2 regions of the Anoxybacillus sp. FSL W8-0382 genome follow, and region 2 is predicted to be linked to the other one. Evidence: a T-box and tRNA genes for the amino acid it is inferred to sense, from the RefSeq annotation. Region 2 holds a T-box; the other holds one or more tRNA genes.

Region 1 (3,402 bases), 400 kb from region 2:
GAAGGGAGCTTGACTGCGAGACCTACAAGTCGAGCAGGGACGAAAGTCGGGCTTAGTGATCCGGTGGTTCCGAATGGAAGGGCCATCGCTCAACGGATAAAAGCTACCCCGGGGATAACAGGCTTATCTCCCCCAAGAGTCCACATCGACGGGGAGGTTTGGCACCTCGATGTCGGCTCATCGCATCCTGGGGCTGTAGTCGGTCCCAAGGGTTGGGCTGTTCGCCCATTAAAGCGGTACGCGAGCTGGGTTCAGAACGTCGTGAGACAGTTCGGTCCCTATCCGTCGCGGGCGTAGGAAATTTGAGAGGAGCTGTCCTTAGTACGAGAGGACCGGGATGGACGCACCGCTGGTGTACCAGTTGTTCCGCCAGGAGCACAGCTGGGTAGCTATGTGCGGAAGGGATAAGCGCTGAAAGCATCTAAGCGTGAAGCCCCCCTCAAGATGAGATTTCCCATCGCGTCAAGCGAGTAAGATCCCTTGAAGATGACAAGGTAGATAGGTCCGAGGTGGAAGCGTGGCGACACGTGCAGCTGACGGATACTAATCGATCGAGGACTTAACTAAACACACAAGAAAAGCGTAGGCGACTACACAAAACCTGTTATCTAGTTTTGAAGGAATAAAAAATGCTTGACAACAAAAAATATTCCTTTATAATAACATTTGTCTAAAGCATGTTTGCTCGGTGACGATGGCGGAGAGGTCACACCCGTTCCCATCCCGAACACGGAAGTTAAGCTCTCCAGCGCCGATGGTAGTTGGCGGGACACCGCCTGCGAGAGTAGGACGTTGCCGGGCAAGATAATGCATAAATCACTTTTACGATTATTCCGCAGTAGCTCAGTGGTAGAGCACTCGGCTGTTAACCGAGCGGTCGTAGGTTCGAATCCTACCTGCGGAGCCAGTGCTTCCATAGCTCAGTTGGTAGAGCACTTCCATGGTAAGGAAGAGGTCACCGGTTCAAGCCCGGTTGGAAGCTTGTGTGTCGTATGTTGGCCCGTTGGTCAAGTGGTTAAGACACCGCCCTTTCACGGCGGTAACACGGGTTCGAATCCCGTACGGGTCATCCCTTTTACGGAGGATTAGCTCAGCTGGGAGAGCACTTGCCTTACAAGCAAGGGGTCGGCGGTTCGATCCCGTCATCCTCCACCATACGTTTTGATAAATGTGTAGGAAATTGGGTAGCATAATGTAGTCTAGGGAAAATGACTGCCGGCTTAGCTCAATTGGTAGAGCAACTGACTTGTAATCAGTAGGTTGCGGGTTCAAGTCCTGCAGCCGGCACCATCCGCGGAGGGGTAGCGAAGTGGCTAAACGCGGCGGACTGTAAATCCGCTCCCTTTGGGTTCGGCGGTTCGAATCCGTCCCCCTCCACCATTTGTTTTCACACAATGATTACATACATTTTTGTCATATCGATGTCGGATTATTTCGCGAATTTCCTTCAGAAATTCTCAAAATAATCCTGCGGTGTTAATTCATGAAGTAAATTCTGAGAAGTTAACTCATGAAGTTATATCGATGGGCTATAGCCAAGCGGTAAGGCAACGGACTTTGACTCCGTGATGCGCTGGTTCGAATCCAGCTAGCCCAGCCATTTGTATAATGAGCCATTAGCTCAGTAGGTAGAGCATCTGACTTTTAATCAGAGGGTCGGAGGTTCGAGTCCTCCATGGCTCACTGTTTGCGGAAGTAGTTCAGTGGTAGAACACCACCTTGCCAAGGTGGGGGTCGCGGGTTCGAGTCCCGTCTTCCGCTCCATGGGGCCTTAGCTCAGCTGGGAGAGCGCCTGCTTTGCACGCAGGAGGTCATCGGTTCGATCCCGATAGGCTCCATACTAAAACCTTAGGTATTACCTAAGGTTTTTTCTGTTTGTTATAGAATAAATATTCAAAAAGTTGTCGAGTTGAGCCAACTGTTTCTCCTCATGTACAATAAACATCAGATACAACAAGGGGAGGAGATCGAGATGGACATTTCGATTATTGGAGTGCCAATGGACTTAGGACAAACACGCCGTGGTGTTGATATGGGGCCAAGTGCCATTCGCTACGCTGGCGTAGTAGAGCGTTTAGAAAACTTAAATCATGATATTGAGGATTTAGGTGATATTCAAATTGGTCGCGCTGAGCGCGTTCAAGATGTGACAAATCCAAAATTACGAAACTTGAAAGCGGTTGCTGAGGCGAATGAAAAACTAGCCGCTACGGTGGATGAAGTTGTGGCCAAAGGTCGTTTCCCACTAGTGCTTGGTGGGGATCACAGCATTGCGATTGGGACACTTGCAGGAGTGGCTAGACATTATAAAAGTTTAGGCGTCATTTGGTACGATGCGCACGGAGATTTAAACACGGAGGAAACGTCTCCCTCGGGAAATATTCACGGTATGTCGCTTGCTGCAAGTTTAGGACTTGGTCATCCAGCTTTAACGATGATTGGTGGATATAGTCCAAAAGTGAAACCAGAAAATATTGTGATCATCGGTGCTCGTGCACTTGATGAAGGCGAAAAACAATTAATTAAAGAAAAAGGAATCAAAATATATACAATGCATGAGGTTGATCGTCTCGGTATGACAAAAGTAATGGAAGAGACGATTGCGTATTTAAAAGAACGAACAGACGGTGTACATTTGTCTCTTGACTTAGATGGGCTTGACCCACATGATGCACCTGGAGTTGGAACGCCGGTGATCGGTGGGCTCTCTTACCGTGAAAGTCATTTAGCGATGGAAATGCTAGCTGAAGCGCAAATCATCACTTCAGCTGAATTTGTTGAAGTGAATCCGATTTTAGATGAGCGCAATAAAACAGCTGCAACTGCTGTCGCTTTAATGGGATCGCTGTTCGGTGAGAAGCTTGTATGAGAGGTGGCATCATGCCACCTCTTCATTTTTTTAAAGTATGAACGTATGAGTAAAATGTTTGTGGGAGAAAAAAAGACAGGTTCCTGATTTGGTATAATAAGGAACCTGTCAGATATGTAAGATGAACGTATGAGTAAAATGTTTGTGGGAGAAAAAAAGACAGGTTCCTGATTTGGTATAATAAGGAACCTGTCAGATATGTAAGCAAAATAGATGAAAAACGGGCTCTCCTCCTGGTAAGGTAGTAAGTGCGAAAAAAATACAACCAAAGAAAGGAGTGGAGCCCATGCAGGATTATATCACAAACGGCTTGACATTAAAAGAGATCGAACAGTCTTTATTTAGACATATGCAAAAACAATATGGTCATCTCCTTCAACAGGTGTTGGAGGAGATCGACCGCACATTGGCAGAACAGCGGGACAAGAAACGATATGCGCTCAAAGATAAGCGGACGATCCGACTCCAAACGCTATTTGGAGAGGTGGAAGTGAAGCGAAACTACTACTTTGACCGTGAAAAAAAGGTGTATA
Region 2 (3,402 bases):
AGCTAGTAAATCAACGAAAATGTCTTTTGCACGACGCTCAATTTCAAACGTTAACCACGGGTATTTCTCTATTGGAGAAGGTAAGGAAGAAACAAAATCTTTCGTAATGTCGTATGCAATCGCTTCCTCATACTGCTCTTTTGAAATATACCCTGCTTTTTTCATGCGCGATAATACAGTTTTCATCCGATTTAACGCTGGGGATAAATCGTTTTTCAACTCCCCTTTGCTTGTAAACGGCGTATAGCGAAACGGACTTTGTGGCAATCCTGCTAAAAATGCAGCTTGCGGCAATGTTAATTCTTTTGCATCAACACCGAAAACGCCTTTTGCGGCAGCTTGAACGCCAGCAATATTTCGTCCGGATGCGTTTCGTCCAAACGTTACAACGTTAATGTAGGCTTCTAAAATTTCATCTTTCGTAAAAAATTTCTCAAGGCGTAAAGCAAGTAACACTTCTTTTGCTTTGCGCTCAAATGACACTTCGCTCGTTAAAATTTGATTTTTTACAAGTTGCTGTGTTAATGTACTTCCTCCACTACGTGTAGAGGAATTTGTTGCTTCTTGAAAAATGGCACGTATAATAGCTTTTGGTACAACCCCTTTATGTTCATAAAAATGTTCATCTTCCGTCGCAATGACGGCTTGAATGAAATAAGGGGAAACTTGCGAAAGTTTGACTTCATCGCGTTCTAGGTCTGAACGAAAATAGCCGAGATATTCGCGATTGGCGAAGTAAATATGTGTTGTTTCTTCATAGTTATAAATATCTTTTTTCATTTCTTTGTATGGAATCGGTTTGGCATCTTTCACGAGCGAGGCGAAATATCCTGCCCCGACACCGAAAGCAAAGCTGAACGCACATAAACTTACGATGAATATAATTAAACATACGTTCCAGACGACTTCGTATGTGATCGTAAAATGACGCCATAGTTTTTGCCATGAGAATCGCACTTGTTTTTCTGACATAGTGACCTCCCATCTGTATTATATTTTCATTATTATATCATAATTTGTCTTTTCATATCGGTAAATGTCTAAATTTGTTTGAAGATCTTGACAACAGTTGGCGTTTTATGATAAAAGAGGATATACTGACATGTAAATAATCGAGCGATGAGCGGAACGAGTAGTGCTTATCTCCCTGCGAACAGAGAGCTAGTGGTTGGTGCGAACTAGCGCATAGATGAGCATGAATTACCTCCGGGAGCATCTTTTGCGAACGGCGTGTGCCAAGTAGCAAAAGACGGTGTCGACCGTTATGGCAATGAAGTGAGAGAACATAGGCGTTCTCTAAGTAGGGTGGTACCGCGACATAAACTCGTCCCTTCATGTGAAGGACGAGTTTTTTTGTTTGAATCTAAAACAGAAAGGATGGTTGAGATGGATTTGCTTCAAGACTTACAATTTCGTGGTTTAATTAATCAGATGACAGATGAAGATGGATTGAAAGCGTTGTTGGCAGAAGAAAGCGTAAAAGTATATTGTGGTTTTGATCCGACGGCGGATAGTTTGCACATCGGTCACTTGCTTCCGATCTTAATGTTGCGTCGTTTTCAACAAGCAGGGCATCAACCGATTGCGCTCGTCGGTGGGGCAACAGGACTCATTGGAGACCCAAGCGGAAAGAAAACAGAGCGAAAATTAAATGAAAAAGAGACAGTCGCTTATTACAGTGAGCGAATTAAACAACAGCTAAGCCGTTTTTTAGATTTTGAGAAAGTCGACAATCCAGCCATTATTGCAAATAACTATGAATGGATTGGTTCGCTTGATGTCATTACATTTTTGCGCGATGTTGGGAAAAACTTTGGGATTAACTACATGCTCGCAAAAGAATCAGTCCAATCGCGATTAGAAGCAGGGATTTCATTTACAGAATTTAGTTATATGATTTTACAAGCGTACGATTTCCTCAAACTATATGAAATGTATGGATGTAAGTTGCAAGTAGGTGGCAGTGACCAATGGGGAAACATTACAGCAGGATTAGAGCTCATTCGGAAAACAGAAGAAGATGCGAAAGTGTTTGGATTAACCGTTCCGCTCGTAACGAAAGCAGATGGAACAAAATTTGGAAAAACAGAAGGTGGGGCAGTATGGCTTGATGCTGATAAAACGTCGCCATATGAGTTCTATCAATTTTGGATTAACACTGATGATCGTGATGTTGTGAAATATTTAAAATACTTTACGTTTTTATCCCATGAAGAAATTATCGAATTGGAAAGACAAACGGCTGAAGCACCGGAAAAACGTGCAGCGCAAAAAGCGTTAGCTGCTGAGATGACACGCCTTGTTCATGGGGAAGAAGCGTTGCAGCAGGCGATCAACATTTCTGAAGCGCTCTTTAGCGGAGATGTAGCCAAACTAACAGCGGATGAAATTGAACAAGGGTTTAAAGATGTACCATCGTATGTATGCGAAGAACAGGAGATAGCGCTTGTTGATTTACTTGTAGCAAGCGGTATTTGCCCATCGAAGCGTCAAGCTCGTGAGGATGTTACAAATGGGGCCATTTATGTCAATGGTGAACGTGTGCAAGATGTGAATAAAGTCATGACAGACGCAAATCGTATTGAAGGTCGCTTTACAATTATTCGGCGCGGTAAGAAAAAATATTATTTAATTCGTTACGCATAAAAAAGTCCTCTCTGCTTTGGCAGAGAGGATTTTTTTATTAACGAGAGTAGAACTCAACGATTAATGCTTCGTTAATTTCAGCAGGTAATTCAGAACGCTCTGGTAAGCGAGTGTAAGTACCTTCTAATTTGTCTGCGTCAAGTGTCAAATAGTCAGGTACGAAGTTGTTCACTTCAAGCGCTTCTTTAATAATTTGAAGGTTGCGAGACTTTTCGCGAACAGAAATTGTTTGACCTGGTTTCACGCGATAAGATGGGATATCCACACGGTTGCCGTCAACTAAAATGTGACCATGGTTTACTAATTGGCGAGCTTGACGGCGAGTGCGCGCAAAACCTAAACGGTAAACAAGGTTGTCTAAACGGGACTCAAGTAAAATCATGAAGTTTTCACCGTGCTTACCAGCCATTTTTCCTGCTTCTTCGAACGTTTTACGGAATTGACGTTCATTGACACCGTACATATGGCGAAGCTTTTGCTTCTCTTGAAGTTGCATGCCATATTCAGATAATTTTTTACGTTGTCCTGGACCATGTTGACCTGGTGGGTAAGGACGTTTTTGCAATTCTTTACCAGTGCCGCTTAATGAAATGCCAAGGCGGCGAGAAATTTTCCATGTTGGACCTGTATAACGAGCCATAAATGCTCCTCCTTTGTTTTTATTTTTGGTAAAATAAAAACAGTCGTGCCTCACCATTTATCGCCATTTTGTTTTCATGTATCCTCGCCCTAGCAGCTGAGAGTTACACGATACAG

The links. A T-box is a leader RNA that pairs with one kind of tRNA and senses whether it is charged. The one in region 2 lies ahead of tyrS (tyrosine--tRNA ligase), so its partner is inferred to be a tRNA-Tyr.
Region 1: it has a tRNA-Tyr gene. The T-box ahead of tyrS (tyrosine--tRNA ligase) is inferred to sense a tRNA for this amino acid. The anticodon was not compared.

Annotation. Positions count from the first base shown of each region.
Region 1 covers NZ_JBBOPX010000001.1:161,395-164,796, forward strand. Annotated here, with positions in the region: rRNA gene NSS60_RS00890 (23S ribosomal RNA) at 1-567, shown strand, start outside; rRNA gene rrf (5S ribosomal RNA) at 685-801, shown strand; tRNA gene NSS60_RS00900 (tRNA-Asn) at 833-907, shown strand; tRNA gene NSS60_RS00905 (tRNA-Thr) at 910-982, shown strand; tRNA gene NSS60_RS00910 (tRNA-Glu) at 998-1,069, shown strand; tRNA gene NSS60_RS00915 (tRNA-Val) at 1,080-1,155, shown strand; tRNA gene NSS60_RS00920 (tRNA-Thr) at 1,215-1,290, shown strand; tRNA gene NSS60_RS00925 (tRNA-Tyr) at 1,296-1,380, shown strand; tRNA gene NSS60_RS00930 (tRNA-Gln) at 1,526-1,600, shown strand; tRNA gene NSS60_RS00935 (tRNA-Lys) at 1,611-1,683, shown strand; tRNA gene NSS60_RS00940 (tRNA-Gly) at 1,690-1,764, shown strand; tRNA gene NSS60_RS00945 (tRNA-Ala) at 1,766-1,838, shown strand; gene rocF (arginase) at 1,973-2,869, shown strand; gene NSS60_RS00955 (ISLre2 family transposase) at 3,156-3,402, shown strand, end outside.
Region 2 covers NZ_JBBOPX010000001.1:558,561-561,962, forward strand. Annotated here, with positions in the region: gene NSS60_RS03010 (transglycosylase domain-containing protein) at 1-972, opposite strand, end outside; T-box leader at 1,111-1,335, shown strand; gene tyrS (tyrosine--tRNA ligase) at 1,387-2,646, shown strand; gene rpsD (30S ribosomal protein S4) at 2,684-3,286, opposite strand.